Regions from separate parts of the Ornithinibacillus liuyingii genome, predicted to be linked through region 3. Evidence: riboswitches for the same ligand, from Rfam matches in the RefSeq annotation. Region 3 holds a riboswitch; each other region holds the start of a gene.
What was found. Region 3 has a riboswitch for lysine ahead of ACSKT4_RS06275 (aspartate kinase). Riboswitches for the same ligand answer to the same signal wherever they lie in the genome.
Positions count from the first base shown of each region.

Region 1 (5,165 bases), on a different contig from region 3:
ACTAAGACAGCCCACCAACCAATAACTTCTGTTTTCTTATTCATTCTTCTAAACGATAATGGAGCAGATCCACGATGTTTATGGCCAATTGTGAATTCCATAATAAGGATTGGAATCCCAGCAGTTAATAACGCAAACAAGTAAGGAATTAAGAAAGCTCCTCCACCATTTTCATAGGCTACAGCAGGGAAACGCCAAATGTTTCCTAGACCAATAGCAGATCCAACTGCAGCCAAAATAAACCCAGCTCTTGTCCCCCATTGAGAACGTGTTTCCATTCAAAGACCTCCTCATGTTATTTTTTCTCATTACACTATGTAAAGTGTTAATAAGTCAGGTGAATAGCTATTCTTATCATTTCAGTTGTGTTAGTTTTCTGAAATTACTGAACTTGTCTGTATTATAACGGTACTTTTTACTTATGTCAAAGTATTTTTTAAATTTTTTGTTTATTGAAAATTTGGGAATTTATGGATGAAAAAAGAGTTTAACTCTACCGTAAATAACACTACAAGAGGCCGGGACAAAGAATTTATCTTAAAGGAAAAACCGAATGATGAGCAAGGACCCCGCTCCAGAAATATACTTGCGGTTGCTTCCAGTACAGGGGCGACATCTGCTCGATAGAAACATCACAGCGTCTACCTTGCCGCCGGGCGGCTGCCTTAGCCTCCTCGTGCTACTTCTTTAGAGGTCTCAACCTTGCCCTATCCTGCCGCAGGAGTCTACGTATATTTCCGGAGCTAGTATCGCGTATCATTCGGTTTTACATTTAATTCTTTTCGTTATGTCCCAGGATTATGTGTCATTATAAAAGATAGTGTTAAACTCTAGATTATTTCTCGATTACATTATAATTACTGCTTCTTATTAAGTGTATGAACGATTAATCCTATTAGAATAATGATAACAATCGTAGCTAATAGTCCTACTAAAAGACTACCTGTTACCCCAATTAAGATATAACCGATAATGGAAGCGACCGCTACAATACATGCATATGGTAGTTGCGTAATCACGTGATCAATATGATTAGCGCCTGCTCCAGTTGAAGAAAGAACCGTTGTATCCGATATTGGTGAAACATGATCTCCAAATACTGCCCCAGCCAGCACTGCAGCTAATGATGGGATAATTAACTCCGTATCTGCAATGGCCATGACATTAGCGGCGATTGGCAGCATAATTCCGAATGTTCCCCAAGAAGTACCAGTGGACAACGCCATCAGACCTGAAATAACAAAGAAAATGACTGGTAAAATACTAGGACTAATACTAGCATTTTCGGCTACAGTTGCTAGAAATTCACCTGTTTCTAAAGTTGAAATAATCGAACCAATCATCCACGCTAATAATAGAATATAGATAGCTGGAAGCATTGCTTTAATCCCTTCGACTAATACAATCCCCGTCTTCGCCTCTTGTTTTCCCTGACCTAGATATAATAGACATGCAACGAGTACTGCAGCAATTCCACCAATAAATAAGGAGAAGTTAACATTCGTATTCTCAAAAATAGAAAGTAATGTGACCGTATCACCACTTCCTCTTGCTCCAGTTATTATCATGGAGCTTATCGTCGTAACTAATAAAACAATGATCGGAATTAATAAATGATAGACACTTCCCTTTTCACTTGGCTTGAATGCATTCGTTAAATCTCCTGGAACAGTTTTACCTTTAGGAATAACTTCACCAGTTGTTATGGCATGATTTTCGTGCTTTTTCATGGGTCCAATATTTAAGTTAAAGAAGGCCGTTATAAAGACAAGTAATAATGCACCAATTGCATAAAGATTATATGGAATCATTCTTATGAAAGCCTCTAATGGCTGTAATCCTGTCATCACTACTAATCCACCAACAACACCAATTAGATAAGCTCCCCAGCTAGAAATCGGTGATATAACTGTGATGGGTGCTGAAGTTGAATCGATATAATATGCTAGTTTTGCTCGAGAAATATTATGTCTATCTGTTAAAGGTCTTGCAATCTGTCCTACAGCTAAGGCATTAAAATAATCATCGATAAATATAATAATACCTAAAATCGGAGCCATAAGCTGTGCGCCTCTTCGTGTCTTAATTCTAGCCATCATCCAATTACCAAAGGCTCTACTGCCTCCTGATGCTTGTAGTAAAGCAGTCATCATTCCTAATAAGAGTAAGAATCCTATTAACTGAAGACCACCAGTATTAAGTGCTCCATCCGAGATGACTATCCCATAAAAAGCACTCCAGATTTCCTTTATACTACCCCACACATGAAAATCGTGAATCAATAATGCTCCTACTGCAATTCCTACTCCTAATGATATTAGTACCTTTCTAGTTAATAAAACTAAAACAAGCATGATAATTGCGGGAATAAGAGAATAAATTGTTCCTTCCATATTACTACCTCCATTGATGTAATTAGTATGTGCTGTGTGACCATGGAGATACGCTTGACAAAATTTCTTTTTCTACACAAAAAAGCAATGATAGAAAATAACCTATCATTGCTTATGCATATACGTTATCCTCCATTTCGATCTGTAGTTCTCCATGCCCATTTCCAGCATGACAGTGTGCCTCTTATTCAAAGACACCCCAGCAATAATAAGTTCGACCCTTATTACGCTTCGGCAAACGAGCCTTTCATCAATAATCATCGTTGTCATTCTCCTATTGATTACTCATCTTGTTCGCACCTCTACCTCACCGATCTGATAAGGTTTATTATGAAATTATGAATATACTATACTATGATTTTATTCATCTTGCAAGTCTTCTTTCGGAACTGCGATAGATGGATTCCCACTTGTACCTCCAAAAAATTCTGGTACTTCTCCCATTACTAAGTTTTTGTCAATCAATATTCTAGTACTTACTTTTGTCACTTCCGTTGTAAATGGTATAACAATTTGGACATCTGCCTCTACCTGAACATAGAGTGAAACAAAGACATTATTAATCCCTAACTGTTCTTTTTCCTCTATTAATTCTGTCTCAACACTACCTACTAGCTCTAAGTTAACCGGTAACCTTGGACCTAGATTAGCTAAAATAGAATTCCCAGTTGCTTGGCCGATTGGTATTTCGATAACAGTTGGATCACGATCAACTAGTTCTTCCACCGTGTTCCCATACACGTCTGGTTCTCCAAGAGGGTCGCTATATTGGGGAGGAGTTCCTCGATTCATACTATGAAAAAACTCTTCCACACGGTCTGTTGCAGCTCGATTGATCTTATTAACAACAGAGGAATCCCAACCGACTATCGAAATATAACCAGCCTCATTTTTTTCTGTTATAGCCACATCTTCAAACGTATATTCTTCAGCAAACTTTACAGCTGAGTTAATTCCTCTAGTAGCAAATTCCCTTGTTTTTGTCTCTGCAACTTCCATGATGGTCGGGGTTATCTTCTTATCAATAAATTCTAAGCTAAAATACGTTATCACAATAACTAATATAAATGAAACCATTAATATATATCGCGATGGAGGTGTTGTTCTTCCACCTTTAAAACCGATTCGATGCCTTCTCATAAAAATACCTCCTCAGTACAAATCTATGCTTGTTCTAAGGAGGGTAGGACAAAAATTTTAGACCAGGTTACATTTGGTAATCATAACATTCAGTAGCTTCGATAAATCAATCGTGTAAGGTTCAACCTCTCGCTCCTCTTCTTTCAGAATTCTAATGACAGGTCGATCACAAATATGTTTGTTCTGATGAACAACAACACCTTGTCGTTTATCATTTAATTCAACTGAAATTCCATTAGGATAAACAGCTACACTGTTTTTGAAGGCCTCAATAATTCGAATATCGAATTGATTAATGGCACTACTGTATAGGAGCTCAAGCCCCTCATGAGGAAGCATGGCCTTTCGATATACTCGATTACTTGTAACTGCATCAAAGACATCTGCTGCACCAATAATTTGTGCAAACAAATGAATTTCATTGCCTTTTAATCCACGTGGATATCCACTACCATCTATTCTTTCATGGTGCTGGTATGCACAATGTGCCACAACAGCGGAATAATTATAATTCTTTCTTAATAGCTCATACCCTAGCGTAGTATGGGTTTTCATGATGGCAAACTCTTCATCTGTAAGTCGTTCTGGCTTTTGGACAATATCAGGATCAATGAACACCTTTCCAATATCGTGAAGCATTGCCCCTTTACCAAGTTCACTTAACTCTTTTGCATTTAACTTTAACTCAGCACCAATTGCTAAGGAATAGATAGTAACATTTAAAGAATGTTGGAAAACATAGTCATCCGTTAGATAAATATCCGTTAACAGTGTAATCGATTCATCATGACTATCTATTTCAGCCATTATTCTACCAATTATATCCGTTAGATTCTTCCCCTCTTCATCTAACACAGAGGAATTTTTGTTTAGTTTATGTGCTTGAATACTACCAAAAAGCCTTTTCATAGAAGATGTAGCATCCTGTCGAAGTCGTTCCGATATCACTGGCTCAATCACAATATCTTTTGTTCTTTCATCTTCAATATAAACATATGTTATTCCTTGTTCCCCTAACCGCTCAATAAGCCTCTTTGTAAGTGGGACTCCATTATGGAGTAAAATGGTACCATTATCACGATATATCGTTTGTCCCAGAATATCTCCTGGTTGAGCTGATGCTGTAGCGACTAATCTCATTCATGTACTCCTAACCAGCCTTTGGTAAAAGCGGCATTTTTCGACATTATTATAACCATATAGTATCAAATCTGCTTTGAAAAAGCTATCTTAAGAATGAACATCTGTCTGCGGTTTCCTAGATATTTTACTAAAAAAAAATGCCTCACAACGGAGACATTTTACGCTATTCGTTTTAAGGCTTCTTTTCCACTCATTCCTACTTTCCAGCCAAATTGCTCTTTTGAAGCTTCGGTAACTTTTTCAAGAGGAGCCTCTAATAAATCTTCAATGGTACGTACTCCTACTGCTCTTGCAGCAATCACTTGACGATCTTTTAATTTTTCACTTAATAAATCTACATCCAGTGCCCCACACATGATATACCCAATTTCATTGGTTATCATTAACAGATTTGTTTTAGGAAGTTCCACCTTAATTGCAGTGAACATAATGCCGTTTACTTCAAGAGGATTTATCGTAATCATCCATGACGCCTCCTTTGCATGCTCC
Region 1 covers NZ_JBPWOS010000012.1:74,427-79,591, reverse strand. The annotation lists gene ACSKT4_RS15885 (sodium-dependent transporter) at 1-278, opposite strand, end outside; gene ACSKT4_RS15880 (hypothetical protein) at 475-627, shown strand; gene ACSKT4_RS15875 (Na+/H+ antiporter NhaC family protein) at 858-2,393, opposite strand; lysine riboswitch at 2,531-2,706, opposite strand; gene yunB (sporulation protein YunB) at 2,754-3,533, opposite strand; gene ACSKT4_RS15865 (HD-GYP domain-containing protein) at 3,591-4,673, opposite strand; gene ACSKT4_RS15860 (YunC family protein) at 4,835-5,140, opposite strand.
Region 1: it holds a riboswitch for lysine, as region 3 does, so the genes downstream of both, ACSKT4_RS15875 (Na+/H+ antiporter NhaC family protein) here and ACSKT4_RS06275 (aspartate kinase) in region 3, are expected to answer to the same signal.

Region 2 (5,165 bases), on a different contig from region 3:
ATCATAGATGGATATAGGGTAGCATTAATTGTTGATATTAGTGCTGCCTTTTCTTTAGGCATGACTCTGATTAATTAAGTAGATGCTACTTATTTGAGAGGTACTTACTATTCTATTGAATTGCAGTGGCTAGTCAAAGTAAGTATAAAGGCTATATTATTCGCAGTAATCGTATTGTTTAGTATTTCAGGAATTTTATACTATATTATATATAATGAAATTTAAACCGTTTAGAAAGGAGGATGAAATTGGAGGTAAAGAAAGAAACCATTGGAATATTGGCATCATTTCTATTGGCCCTTCCTCTTCTAGGTGGAGGGTATTGGGTGATTAATAGTTTAATGAATCAGCCTGCGAAAACGATAACAGATCAAACGTCACCTCAATCTATAGAAGAACCAGAAAGCAATGTAGACGGCACTCATATTTTTGTTAAAGATGAGATATCCATTACCGATTTAGACGATAGCTATCGGTATAATTCAGAGGAAGAGACTGAAGCGATGGTTTTAGAAGATACGGAGGATACGGAAGATAATTCAATGGAAGAGGAAGTTGATGTGTCGGATAGTATCCACGAGGACAATGTAGGAAATGAGAATCAAAACTCTTCAGTGGCAAACAGCACAGAAAGAACTAATGTAAGACAAGATAAACAACCTGTTCAAGACAAAACGAATAACAAGCCAGCTACTACGCGACCAGAAAAGAACGAACAAAAAGAAAAAACGACAGATTCTAAAAACAAAAAAGATGACAAGCAAACGTCACCACCTAAAAAAGAAGAAAAAGTCCCACCAGAAGATAATAAAACGGATTCTAATCCAAAGGATAATGAAGAAAAACCAACAACACCTAGTGATACCAATGAAGATAATACAGGTTCACAAAAGCCACCATCAACGGATAAAGGTGATCCAACAGATGAACCTGGAGGTGGAGATGCTAGTGAAGTACCGGAAGCACTGGGATAGTACGGTTAAATTAGCCTTCTAGCGTTAGACTAGAAGGCTTTTAACATTATTATTTGGGTTTGTTCTTAAATATGAATATTACCTTTGGAATTGAATGGGATTTATCCGGTGATGATGAGTTTTACGGTATAATTTTAGTGTGGTTGAGACAAATCGTTTTAATTCCAATTTTATATAAAGGGAGGAACAATCCCTCGCCACTTTAACGTGATAAACCACTAATCACTGTTCTTCACTAGGTTACTATTCCCCCTTATTCCCTTGCACCTTCGTAATGCCAATTCCACTAAAGATATAAATCAAAGCAAAGATTATTCCAAGATAAGTCATCGGAGCATAAAGGAAGAATTCTCCAGTTGATACTTGTAGTGTTTCCGCTACAAATGCTCCTGTAACGCCCCACGGAATGAGTGGGGCTAGAGCGGTTCCGGTATCCTCCATCGTACGAGACCAGTTTTTACGATGTAGACCAAATTTGTCATATAGTGGACTAATAATTGGACCGATGACAGCATATGTCACATAGTAACTTCCTGTAATGGTGAATAGAATACCGTGTAGAGCTAAACTAGAGCTCATCATAGCCTTACCACTTTTAGCTAATGCGACAATTTTGTCTAGTAGAATTTGAACCACTCCGGCTGATTTTAATGGGGATCCAAATACCGCAGCACTAATAAGCAAAGCAACGGTACCCAACATACTCGACATTCCGCCTCGTTGTACAATCTCATCCACGATTGGTATGTTTGTTGCTTGAGAATACCCATTATTTAATGCTGAAAACACTTCCAAAACATCTCTTCCTTGGAAAATAACCGCCAATACACAACCAGCAATAATACCTACACCGAATACAGGAAGTGTTGGCTTTTTAAAATAAATTAAGAGTAAGACAAGTAGTGGTGGAATAATTAATATCGGGTTGAGATTAAAATTCTTGCTCAACGTGGATAGAATCAAATTCACATTCTCACTATTCTCGATTTGCCCACCGAATTGGTAGCCTAGAATCAAATAAAGGACTAATGAGATAAGATAACCTGGAATCGTTGTCCAGAGCATATGTTTAATATGGTCAACAAGCTTCACCCCAGCCATGGTTGGTGCCATAATCGTGGTGTCAGATAAGGGAGAGAGTTTATCTCCAAAGAAAGCCCCAACGACAATAGCTCCAGCCGTGTAATGTACGGGAATACCAAGTCCAAGCGACACACCCATTAAGGCAACCCCTACTGTACCAATGGTTCCCCAGGAAGTTCCTGCCATAATAGACATAAACGAACAGACAAGTGCAGTAATAATTAAGAAAAAGGACGGGTCAATGCTTACCAAGCCATAATAGACAATTAATGGAATGGTTCCAGACAGCATCCAAGCACCGATTAGCATCCCAACAGCTAGCAAAATCAAAATAGCTGGAAGCATCGATTTAATTGTTTCAATTAAGTCTTCTTCTATCTTTTCCCAGGATATTCCCCAGATAAGTGATAAGGTGATCACGACTACCCCAGCTGTAATGAGTGTAATAGTGGTAGGGGTTCCAAGATATATGATGCCGCCTAAAACGACAGTAAATGATAACACAAGCAGTAGAATCGCTTTCCAAGTTGATAGTTTCATAGTTTTTTCTCCTTTTTTATGAACTTGCTTTGTAACGATGTATGTAGCCTTTTATAATTCGCACAGTAAATCAAGTGCGCTTTTGTCGACTATTCTCGTTGAGCTAGTTTATTCATTTACCTTACCTCCAATGCCTAAAAAGTAGCCTGTCTTAAAAATGGAGATAGAAAAAAAGACACAAAAAAACAATGATAGAAAATAACCTATCATTGTTTCCAATATGGCATCTTCCATTCGATCAGTAGTTCTCCATGCAGACCTGCATGACAGTATGCCTCTTATTCAAAGACATCCCAGCAATAATAAGATTGACCCTTATTACGCTTCGGCGAGCATTCCTTTCCACAATCATCATCGATGTCATACTCCGATTGATTACTCATAATGTTCGCGCCTCTACCTCACCGACCTGGTAAGGTATTATTAAATTTTTCAACAAATTATACTATACTAGATAATTTGGTATGTTTGCAAGTATTTGGAATCATCAGGGTATTGGATTGTATGCAAGCAGGAGTATGTTAGCATTCTACTATATTGGTAGCTGGTAGGGCTTGTTTTACAACTCCAATTCAATTCGTATAATTGCAATTAGATGTACACCTCTATCTAACATACCTGAAACCAAATCCATCCAACATCCGTATATAAACTAAAGGAGTTGCTTTTTATGAAAAAACTGATCGTTACGATCATTTTCCTATTTACCTTTTTCATTTTTGTAGAGCCAGCATTTGCCGAAGTGGATTATGTTATTAAGGATGTTCAGATAGATGCCTATTTAATGGAAAGCGGGGATGTTGCGGTAAAAGAAAGGTTCACGTATGATTTTGAAGGTGAATTTAATGGTATTACTCGCACGATAATTCCGAAGAAAGGTACCGCTATTGAAGATTTTGTAGCAAGTGAAGCTGGATCGCCATTGAAGGTAGAAAAAGAGGATAGCGAATATAAAATCTATCGAAAAGGTAATGAAGAAACGGTAACGATAGAACTCGGTTATACGATTATGAATGGGGTAGAGGTGTATCAGGATGTTGCCCAGTTCTACTGGCCATTTTTTGATAGTAGTAATGAATCGGTATATGAGAACATGACGATTTATGTACATCCACCTGCTAGGGCGGTTCAGGTTACGGCTTATGGTTATGATGAAGCATATGATACAGCAGAAGTAACAGCGGATGGTGGTGCCGTATTTTCATTAGGTTATGTGGAAGATGGGAAGAATGGGGACATTCAAGTAGTATATGATGAGACACTTTTTGGTGCTGCTCCATTAACCAGTGAAAAAATGATGAAAGATTCGATTCTGGAACAAATAGCAGATAATGAAGCTAAGCTAGCCGCGTTCCAGGATAGGAAAGCATGGTTAAATCGTATCGCTCCTTATATAGTTGGTGGCTTTGGACTATTTCTTGTTCTATTGCTCTTCGTCAGCATACGGCAAAAAATGGAGCTAAAACATGATGTGCAACGCCGTATAAAAGAGGAGTTAACGATACCTAAGCTTAACATGAGCATACCAGCAACAATCTATTATACTAATTCATTCACACCGAAAGACCAGTTACTAACGTCATCTTTATTAGAATTAGTTCGGAAAGGTTATGTGCGAACAAAAAATCAAGAAACGTTCTTGTTAGTCGATCGTTATACCGAGTATGACCATGAGTACATGTTAATCAACTTTTTATTTGATACGATTGGTAATGGAAAAACATTTAGATTTAAAGAACTGCAAACATTTTTAGAGGATGAATCGAATCATAATGATTACAACGAACATGTTCAAGCATGGATATACGCAATAAAGCAAGAAGTAAAATCGAAAGAACTTACTAAAGCAAAGAAAGGCTTTAGATGGACGGTTGCCCTCTTGAGCTTGCTACTTGTTCCATTAGCCGTTTTCTTTGGTATTCATGAACTGTTTATGTGGATGGCAGTTTCTATTATTCTGTTTCTTGGATTACTTGCTTTTAGTATTTTTTACAATCCGAAGACATTAGAAGGTGCGAAGATTTGGGAGGAATGGAAACAGTTTAATAAGAACTTCGATAGAATACCACCCAATCAATTGGAGAAATGGAGCACAGATGAGCAAATCATCGCTGTTAACTATGCATATGGTATGAATGATAAGGGAATAAAAATATGGAATAACCCAATATTCACATCGAATAAAAGCATGGATTCATCGAACGTTATGATGTATCTGCTTCTTGCATCAACTGCGAATCTGCACTTTAGTGAGGCAGATACGGTTACTGCTGCAACTACTAATTCATCCTCCACGACGACTGTAGGGACTGGTACAGGAGTAGGCGGTGGTGGTGGAGGTTCGGGTGCTTTTTAACCATGTAAAGTGCTTAGTGGGAGGATGCCCACTAAGCATTGTTTTTTTGTGCAATAGGGTAACGTGCACATTTGTTTAGCTTGATGAATCGACTTTTAAGATGATTTTCCCGATGTTTTTATTCTCTTCCATGTGTCGATGTGCTTGTTGAACATCCTCAAAAGCAAAGACAGAATCGACAATCGGTTTAAGCTGTTTTGATTCAAATAATT
Region 2 covers NZ_JBPWOS010000009.1:171,201-176,365, forward strand. The annotation lists gene ACSKT4_RS13630 (LCP family glycopolymer transferase) at 1-1, shown strand, start outside; gene ACSKT4_RS13635 (hypothetical protein) at 249-974, shown strand; gene nhaC (Na+/H+ antiporter NhaC) at 1,218-2,597, opposite strand; lysine riboswitch at 2,832-3,004, opposite strand; gene ACSKT4_RS13645 (DUF2207 domain-containing protein) at 3,268-4,953, shown strand; gene ACSKT4_RS13650 (NAD(P)H-quinone oxidoreductase) at 5,029-5,165, opposite strand, start outside.
Region 2: it holds a riboswitch for lysine, as region 3 does, so the genes downstream of both, nhaC (Na+/H+ antiporter NhaC) here and ACSKT4_RS06275 (aspartate kinase) in region 3, are expected to answer to the same signal.

Region 3 (5,165 bases):
TTTCTAATATTGATGATGTTCAATATGCTACGTTAGAATCTAATGGGCAATTAGGATACACTTTAAAACTGGAAAAACAGCCTGCCACAAAAGAAGATATTCAAAACCTGATTAAGTTCATTCAAAACGGACAACAAGTAGAAACCAATAATCAATCACCAGATAATATTTTCACTGAAACCTTAAATTACAAAGCTGATGATATACCTAAACATTTACAATAAGTACTTTTTTTTTCGTGACGATGCTAAGACAATAGTTACAAGACGTTATAGATTTGCAGATTGATTAACCTTCATTTGATGAGGGTTATTTTTTTGGAAAGTTTTTTCGAGTATAATAGCACTTTTTTTACCTCCTTTCCCTTATTAATAAAGAAGGAGATTTGAAAAATTTGTCGAATATAGGATAACAACGGGATGAGGCAGACCATTATAAAAGAAAAAGTTATATGATACAGGTTGGAAATTAATTAGACACGTAGTAGCGCTAAGCCTATAGAATTTTAGGGGTGGTTCATATGTTTAAAGATACATCAATTGAGATTTATTTTTCCCTTTCAGGTACAGAGCCTGAATGGGATTTTCCACTTTCAATAGTAACAGAAAGGTTAGGAATTAACCCCACGGAAACGATAAAATTAGGTGAGTGGGTAAACATAAACAATCCTAAGATAAAAAGACAACACACATTTACCGAATGGGTATACAGTACAGGTATAGTTGAAACCTACGATTTCGAAAAGTTAATGAAAGAAGTAGTTCATGTCTTTAAAGATAAAGTGGACATTATTAACGAATTAATAAGAGAATTTCAAATAGAACCTAAGTTAAAAGCAGTTGTTTATGTAGAAGAAGGGCTTTCTCCTGGATATGTCTTGGAGTTAGAAGTAATGCAATTTGCACTTAACATAGGTGCAGAAATTGAAATTGATGACTATATTTCCGGTTTTGTTGAGGATACCGACGAAGAATAATAAAAAGTAAAGTGCTCGTCTAAAAGATGAATAGATTAAGAATTGTTAATTAGTGGAAACCGTTTCATTTTAATTTGAAAAATAGGCTAGAACCTGTTATTATGTCATTTGTGCATTTATTTTATTCAATGATAAAATGTGTTCACCCTGCTTATTAATCTGAATTTTCAGAAATGAGTTTAATTTACAACAACAGAATTAGTTTTTAGGAGGACTATTTTTTATGGCGAAAAAAAGAAAGGGGCTATTTCAAAGCTCTTTAGATAGGATTGAACTAGTTGGGAATAAACTGCCCCATCCAGCAACATTGTTTGCAATTTTGGCACTTCTTGTTATTTTACTCTCGGCAGCTTTACAACCATTAAATATTAGTGTTGAACACCCTGGTGAAGAAGGAACCACGGTAGAGATCAATAATCTGCTAAGTGCAGAGGGTATTCAATATATATTCACCAATATGACAAGTAACTTTATCGGCTTTGCTCCATTGGGCGTTGTCCTACTGACGATGTTAGGAATAGGAGTGGCGGAACGTACAGGGCTCATAAGCGCACTTCTTAGAGGATTTGTATTGTCTGTACCTAATCGATTTATTACGTTAGGATTAGTCTTTGCTGGTATTATGTCTAGTGTGGCATCTGATGCAGGGTATGTTGTATTACCACCACTAGGAGCACTTATTTTTGCTGCGATTGGAAGGCATCCACTAGCTGGTCTGGCGGCAGCATTTGCTGGTGTTTCTGGAGGATTTAGTGCTAACCTATTATTATCTGGTACGGATGCGATGTTAGGGGAGCTGACGATTGCAGCAGCTGCAATAATTGACCCAGCATATGCAGAGACAATGAACATAGCAATGAACTGGTTGTTTATTTCTGTTTCGGTATTCGTATTAACATTTGTCGGTGCGTGGGTTACAGAACGAATTGTAGAACCACGACTTGGCGCCTATAAAGGTGATCAAAAAGAAGAATTGGAAGGTCTTCAAGCAATTGAGAAAAAAGGTCTAATCTGGGCTAGTATTACAGTGGTAATCGGTATCGTACTTGCGATGTTGCTTGTAGTTCCACCAAACGCACCGATGCGCGGTTTAGAGGGCGATGCAATGGAACAAATAATTCGATCGCCATTTATGAGTTCATTAGTACCAATTATTGCTATACTATTTTTTATTCCTGGTATAACATATGGAATTGTTACCAAATCCATTCGAAGCGATAAGGATGTTGCTAGCCAAATGTCAGATACCATGGCATCTATGGGAACATTTATTGTTTTGGCATTTACAGCGGGACAGTTTGTAGCATACTTTAATGAAACAAATATCGGACTAGTTATAGGTGTTTATGGTGCGGATTTTCTAGGGAGTGTTAATTTAACTGGTATTCCGTTACTTATTCTATTTATTTTGATTACCGCATTTATTAATTTGTTTATCGGAAGTGCTTCTGCAAAATGGGCGATGATGGCACCGGTCTTTGTACCAATTATGATGCAGCTTGGGTATTCACCAGAGCTAACACAAATGGCATATCGTATTGCAGACTCTTCTACGAATATCATTTCACCATTGATGACTTATTTTGCAATAATTATCGCATTTGCACAGAAATATGATAAAAAAATGGGTATTGGTACGTTAATTTCCACAATGGTTCCATATTCTATATTCTTCCTATTTAGTTGGATGATTATGCTTATTGTCTGGATGCTGTTAGGACTACCACTTGGACCAGGTGGACCATTAGAATATCATCCTTAATAATTTTAGAAAAGCATTGCTTCAGAGGAGGCAATGCTTTTCTAGTAACAAAACTCTATGGAAAAGGAAGGGATATTGAGAAATAGGCTATTATCTAAAAATAGTTTGATAAACTTTTAAGCTATTGGTTTACAATTCGGCGAAATTTTCATATACTTACAATATTAATTGAATACTAATTGGATGAGGTGCGAATGTCATCAGTAACTTACTATGTAAATCTGCAAATTGTAGTAAGCGAAAGGGGCCTTTGCCGAAATAGAGTTCTGTTTGCAGACAGGTCTCTGTTGGATTGTATATTAAGAGTATGCAGTCTGTCATTATTCTTTGAATAATGGAGTGCTTCCACTTGTACATAGGACAGATCATGAAACAAGTCGGAATACTCGGCTTGTTTTTTTGTTGGGATAATACTATGCCCAATTTCTGACCCATCTTAGAGGTAGCAGCATCCGTAGAAAGAAGGAAGATTATGAAACGAAATGTACTTAAATTTGGCGGTACGAGTGTTAGTAGTCTGGAGAAAATTAAAGGTATAGCAGGCTACTTGAAGGACCGCGTGAGACAGGGAGAACAGCTAGTAGTAGTCGTTAGTGCAATGGGGAAAACAACTGATGAACTATTGGAACAGGTGAGTACGATTACCCAATCACCTAACGAACAGGATTTGGCTGTCCTCCTAACAACCGGTGAGCAGCAGACCATCTCCTATCTATCTATTATTTTAAATGATCTAGCGGTAAAATCTAAGCCTCTTACAGGTTACCAAGCTGGTATCGAAACAGTTGGCCATCATTTAAAGAGCAAGATTTCAAAAATTAATACAAAGCTTTTTGAACAACTCTTTGAAACATATGATGTTCTTATCGTCGCTGGTTTCCAAGGATTTAATACGGACAATGAAATTACTACACTTGGCCGTGGAGGATCTGATACGACAGCTGTAGCACTTGCAGCAGCAATTCAATGCCCATGCGAAATTTATACAGATGTGGCAGGGGTCTATAGTACCGACCCGCGAATCTATCCTAATGCTAAACGGCTACAAGTAGTTTCATATGAGGAAATGATGGAGATGAGTGCGCTTGGTTCAGGTGTTCTCGTATCCCGAAGCGTAGAAATAGCAAAGAATTTCAATATTCCTATTTATTTAGGTAAAACACTATCAGATGAGAAAGGAACTTGGGTTATGTCAACGGTAGAAATGATAGAGAAAAAAGCGGTCACAGGTGTTGCGATTGATCAGGATATGATTCATGTGACATTGAACTATCCTGAAAATGATATACACCTACTTGATAGAGTATTCATCCATTTGGAGCAAGAGGAAGTTAATGTCGATATGATCTCACAGATCACGAACAATGAAGGATTACAATTATCTTTTACGATGAAGGACACGGAAGAATATCAAATCCAGAAAATCTTCTCCCATCTAAAAGAAGACTATCCTGAACTCTATTTCAAAATAGAAAACCAATTTGCTAAAGTATCCGTTATTGGTTCAGGAATGCGTGACATGACGGGGGTTGCCTCCAAAGTCTTTCGTACATTAATTGAATCCGATATTCCATTTTATCAGGTTACGACATCTGAAATCAGCATTTCTTATGTTGTAGATATCGAAAATGGGGAAAAAGCAGTACAACTCTTGTGCAAAAGCTTTGAACTATAAGTTTCTGTATACATTTAATGATTAGGGTAAGTGGTTGTGAAAACAACTGCTTACCTAAAATTTGTTGATCTAACCTTACAAATAAGCTACTTCTTAGCAGAAGCGAATATAACATTTGAACAATTGTATAATTTTTCCATTGCGGGATTATAACCTAAAATGGCTATCTCCATTAACTTAATAAAAAAACTATATGTTAAATGTTGGAGAAAAGCAGGTTGTACCTTAAATGTACAACTGAAGATAGTTACTAAAGAGGAAATTCTATACTTGTTGTTATACTTTTTTTGTCTTAGAGAATGTCTTTGAAGATTATTGTACGAAATAATTGGTGGTATGGATAATTCTAAATCATTTGTTTGATCTTTATAAAGTTAAGTTGTGAATTTGGGTGTAGTCCACTCTCAAATAAATAGGGGTTGGGAAAGTTACCAATTTTTTGACTGAAATTTGGTATATATTTTGTTGGTTTTTGTCAAAAAAACTGTTCACTTTCCCAATACAAAGTTTTAGGTCTTCCATGTTACAATGGATATAGTTGGAAATTAATAACATGACGCATAAGGCATAATATAATTTGGTCTGAATACCCTTTCTCGAAATATGATAACATATGCGAAATATTTATTAGATGGCTAACTGTCATGGATTTTAAAATCTATGATATTAATATATTATAAATTTCCTATTAACAATTTTTATAGGAGAGGAATAGGTGTTGAAAAAATTAAGTTAATAGGAGAACAAAAACA
Region 3 covers NZ_JBPWOS010000004.1:13,396-18,560, forward strand. The annotation lists gene ACSKT4_RS06260 (YetF domain-containing protein) at 1-224, shown strand, start outside; gene ACSKT4_RS06265 (DUF4279 domain-containing protein) at 521-976, shown strand; gene ACSKT4_RS06270 (AbgT family transporter) at 1,200-2,738, shown strand; lysine riboswitch at 2,914-3,091, shown strand; gene ACSKT4_RS06275 (aspartate kinase) at 3,211-4,413, shown strand; gene ACSKT4_RS06280 (hypothetical protein) at 5,146-5,165, opposite strand, start outside.

Region 4 (5,165 bases), on a different contig from region 3:
CCATAATCATATTGTGTTAACCGATTTAATTATAAAGCTAGAATATGAAGTTTATATGAGATACTTGTAAAAAATACTTCATAGCATAATAGAATCTTTCCAAATAGAAAGAGCTACTAGCACCTATACACTAATAGCTCTTCTAAATCAAAAAGTTTGGGGTGTGACTTGATCCTTCTATGAATTACTCTGTTGGCACGATTAGCATTTCTAACCCTTCCACCCTCATTAAGTCTCGTTTCATGGTATATTCCTTCTACTCAATTATATATTCGGTTGGTACCAGAAAGAACGCGAAAAAAGGGAACAGAGAGAGGCTGTATGTGCCCTAAATGAGGAAAGATTCTCTCCTGAAGTAGGGACTGTCCTCCCTCTAATAGATTAAAAAAGCACTAAGACGTCATAAGATGCGCCTTAGTGCTAAAGTAGTTTTATTTTGTTACCAATGAAATAAACATCTTCCCAATATTTATAATCGCACGTTCATCTACATCAAACTTTGGATGATGATGCGGATAATCACCCGCTAACGCTTCACTTCGACCACCGACAGTAAAGTAAACAGCGGGAACTTCCTTCGTATAAAACGCGAAGTCCTCACTCCCCATCATTGGTGCATCCGTCGATAGATTTTCCTCACCAAACAATCCTTTAGCAACGTCCTCTACTCGCTTTGTTTCGGTTGGATCATTATAAATAGATGGACAATCTTTAATATATTCATAATCTACTTTCGCGCCATTTTGTGCACAGGTAGATCGTGTAACACTTTCCAATGCTTCCTCAATGATTGTGCGTGCCTCTTCATCAAATGTACGAACTGTTCCTTTTATGACAGCTGTATCCGGAATAATATTATTCGCTTCCCCACTAACAAATGAACCAACCGTTACAGCTGCCGCTTGTTGTGGATCGACACGGCGACTTACGATTTGTTGCAAATTAACGACGAGTTGACTACCTGTGACAAGTGGATCAACCGTTAGATGTGGCTGTGAACCATGTCCACCTTTTCCATAAATCGTAATATTAAAATCATCCTGTGCAGAAGAGAAGTAACCTTCTTTTACACTTACCGTCCCTAAATCTTCCGTAGACATCACATGGGCACCATAAATGACATCAACACCGTCCAAACAACCATCCTTAATCATCGGTAGTGCTCCACCTGGGGTAGCTTCTTCAGCAAACTGATGGATAAATTTCACTGTTCCAGGAATCTGATCCTTATATTCACTTAATACTTTAGCAACCCCAAGTAGTGAAGCAGTGTGTAAATCATGTCCACATGCATGCATCACACCGGGCACACGAGATTGAAAGGCAAGTCCGGTTTCTTCTTGAATTGGTAAGGCGTCAAAATCCGCACGTAACGCAATCGTTTTACCAGGTTTACCACCCTTTAACGTCCCAACGACACCTCTTCCACCGACCTCTGTTCTCACTTCGATTCCTAGACCTTCTAAATATGTCGCTATCTTTTTAGGCGTATTCACTTCCTGATGGGAAAGCTCTGGATACATATGAAAATCACGACGAAGCTTAACTAACTCTGGATAAATTTCTTCTAATCTGGTAAATATTGATTCTAGCATATTCTATTCCTCCGATGTCTTACTGGTTAACTCGTTTATAAATATGTTTTATATATTATACCCTTTTTGGTAGAATTCTGCGCTATTTCTCTCTATCCCTTAAAAGTGCATGATAAATGAAAAGGAATTATAGGGTAAGACAATGGTTGATTCATTGAACAAAGCCTTTATTCCAACCCATCACGAGTCACTGATGTACTAACAATACTTCCTTGTCACTATTTTCCAATATGTCCATGTAAGTTCTATCTCCCACGGACATATCACCCATTACTTGGTAACCTTAAAAATCCACCTACCATATAAATAAATGAGCCACCGTTACAAATATTGCCCCTAGAGCATATTGAATTAATACTAATGGTAGAATCCATTTCAACCATTTAATCCAAGGAATTTTCGCAAGAGCTAATGAAGCCATTAAAACACCAGCTGTCGGTGTGAAGACGTTCGAAATTCCATCACCATATTGGAACGCAAGTACTGCAGTTTGGCGACTAACCCCTAATAAATCACTAAGTGGAGCCATAATTGGCATGCTGATTGCTGCCTGTCCACTTCCAGAAGGAACAATAAAGTTTAATAGACTTTGTACGATGAACATACCAATTGCTGCAAGTGCTGTAGGTAAGTCTGCAACTAGATTAGAAACAAAATAAAGAATGGTATCAATTGTATTAGAATCTTGTAGGATTCTTAAAATACCATATGCGAAGCCAACAATTAATGCCCCTTGTACCATTTCTTCACAGCCTTTTACAAAGGCATTAGCAATCTCATTCATTCTAAATCTAGCAATAATCCCTACAACAATCCCCATGATGACAAATAATGCTGCGATTTCAGTAATATACCAGCCTTGTGTAATAACCCCTACAGCAAGTCCAACTAGTGTCAGCGCAAGAACAACTAAAATTGCTACCTGGCGCTTTGTTAGTCCTTGACTGCTTTGGTCATCAAGGCTAATATCACGTTTCTTATCTTCTTCATACATTAAACTGATAGTCGGATCCTTTCTTACTTTTCTTGCATAAATCATCACATAAGCAATAGCTACTGCAACAAAGATAAGCCAGAAAACAATACGGACTCCCATTCCAGAGAATGTAGGTAAGCCTGCAATTCCTTGGGCAACTCCTACAGTAAATGGATTCATAAACGCTGATCCAAACCCAGCATATACCCCAACTAATATCATTGCTGTACCTGTCATCGAGTCAAATCCCATACGTAATGCAAGTGGTACCGCAATTAAAATAAATGGAATAACTTCTTCCGCCATTCCCCAAGAACCACCGCAAATCGCTAAGAATAGCATAATAACCGGGATCAAGAAGATTTCTTTCCCATTTAGTTTTTTCGTAAGGGAACCAAATGCTGCTTCAATTGATTTCGTTGCAGCTAATATTCCAAAGGAACCACCAACGATAAAGATAAAGAATATAATCTCCGCTGCATCAACCATTCCCAGATGCAACGATTCAAATAACTGCATAAAGCCTGTTGGGGTAGATTCAATTGTTTGATAGGTTCCGTCAGCTACAATCGTACGACCGTTTTCATCTACTACACGCTCATATTGTCCTGCTGGAATTAAGTAGGTCGTAATAGCTGTAATAATCATTAAGCCAAATAAAATAATAAAGCTATGTGGAAATTCAAATTTTTTCCGTGTTTTTGGTGAGTTTTTGCTCATGATGCACATCCCTTTCTATAAATAACGTTTTTGGGTGTGCATAGAAAACTTGAGAGAGGTATGATTGAGGTCTTTTTGTTATGAGTAACGTTCCGCTAGCTGGGGTAAAGCAAACGAACAAGACTAAACAAAAAAGACAACGAATAGGAAAATAACCTACCATTGTCTTTACACAATACGTTATCCTCCATCCTGATCAGTAGTTCTCCATGCACTAAAATTGCATGACAGTATGCTTCTTATTCAGAAGACACACCAGCAATAATGAATTTGACCTTCATTACGCTTCGGCAAATAATCCTTTCAGGCAATCCTCATCGATGTCATACTCCGATTGCTTACTCTTATTACCCGCACCTCTACCTCATCGAATGACAAGGTTCAATATGAAATTGAAATATAGTTCACTATATTACCAGAATAAAGTGATTTGTCAAGCTTACTCATGAAATTTAACTAGATTTGGAATCCCATTCGCTTACACATACTAGCTAGTTGTCAACATTTCACTTATAATTTGGGTGCATTATTTGTCCTCAAGGTATTCTATCTATTCCTACCCAAACTTTTCTAGTGCCATCTTTTTTATTACTTTCCTCTATGGACTCCCTCATCCCGAAGCACCCACCAAAACGCCACCACAATCCCTGTAAGGAGCACAAGAAATGGCGCAATAAAGATTAGAAAAAAATCCATGCAAAGTCACCTCAATGTTCCTGTTTTGATTTTCCACTGACATACTCCTTATTAAACAAGAAGAGCCGAAGTATTAAATATAGTGATGGAATCAACAAAGCCAGCCCAGCAATAAATGCTATAATGAGCGCAATCGCCATAGCTTCATTCGTAAAACTGTCGTATAGTGTTAAATGTGGATACAACAAATACGGATAATGTGAAATACCATACCCATAGAAGGCAAATGCAAACTGCCCAAAGAGGAGAACAAACGCTACTCCATAATTCTTCCGTCTCCAAACAAGCCACACTGTTCCCACAAATAATACTCCTGAAATCAAAAACATCCACCCCAACCCCAGGAGACGCTCATAATGCTCTGGATTATGAAATCTAAGCTCATAAATAATTCCACCAGCAGTAATAATGGTTGGCAATGCCCAGATTAATGCATAGCGACGGAGTAAAGCGGTTGCGGGTTTGTCATTAGCTTTATTCGCATACCAGGTAAGGAATACGGCAGAGATATAAAGTACCGCGGAAACACTTAACACCACAATACTCCAGGTCAGCGGACTACTAAACAATGCCCAATAATCGAGAACCGGATTCCCATTCTGCATAAACACAAAACCACCTTCTGATATCGTCAATACAATAGATAAAGCAGCAGGTAGAAGGAGGCCGGATAATCCATACATAAATGCATACCCCTTATGGGAACGGGAACCATATGTTTCAAATGCATAGTAAGACCCCCGAATAGCCAGAAGCAAAATCGCGATACTCACCGGAACAAGTAACGTTGTCCCATAATAAAAAGCCGTACTCGGGAAAAATCCAACTACCCCAACAAAAAAGAAAACAAGAAATACATTGGTCACTTCCCAAACCGGAGAAAGGTAGCGTTGGATGATTTTAGTTAGAATATGTTGTCTATTGGTAAAGAGACCATAAGCATTGAAAAAACCTGCACCGAAGTCTATCGATGCAATTAATATATAACCGAAGAGAAATGTCCATAATACAACTATTCCAATAATCTCTAGGTCTACACTCATGATGGAACATCTCCTTTTCGTTCCGCTAGTTCTCTTTCCACCGGGTTCTTACGGAACATTCTTGTCAAAATAACAATTGAACCAATTCCAAGGATAACGTACAGCCCACAGAATAAAATGAGCATAAGATCAACA
Region 4 covers NZ_JBPWOS010000015.1:7,358-12,522, reverse strand. The annotation lists gene ACSKT4_RS17340 (M20 metallopeptidase family protein) at 432-1,595, opposite strand; gene ACSKT4_RS17335 (YfcC family protein) at 1,891-3,291, opposite strand; lysine riboswitch at 3,484-3,661, opposite strand; gene cydS (cytochrome bd oxidase small subunit CydS family protein) at 3,880-3,987, opposite strand; gene ACSKT4_RS17325 (cytochrome d ubiquinol oxidase subunit II) at 3,999-5,030, opposite strand; gene ACSKT4_RS17320 (cytochrome ubiquinol oxidase subunit I) at 5,027-5,165, opposite strand, start outside.
Region 4: it holds a riboswitch for lysine, as region 3 does, so the genes downstream of both, ACSKT4_RS17335 (YfcC family protein) here and ACSKT4_RS06275 (aspartate kinase) in region 3, are expected to answer to the same signal.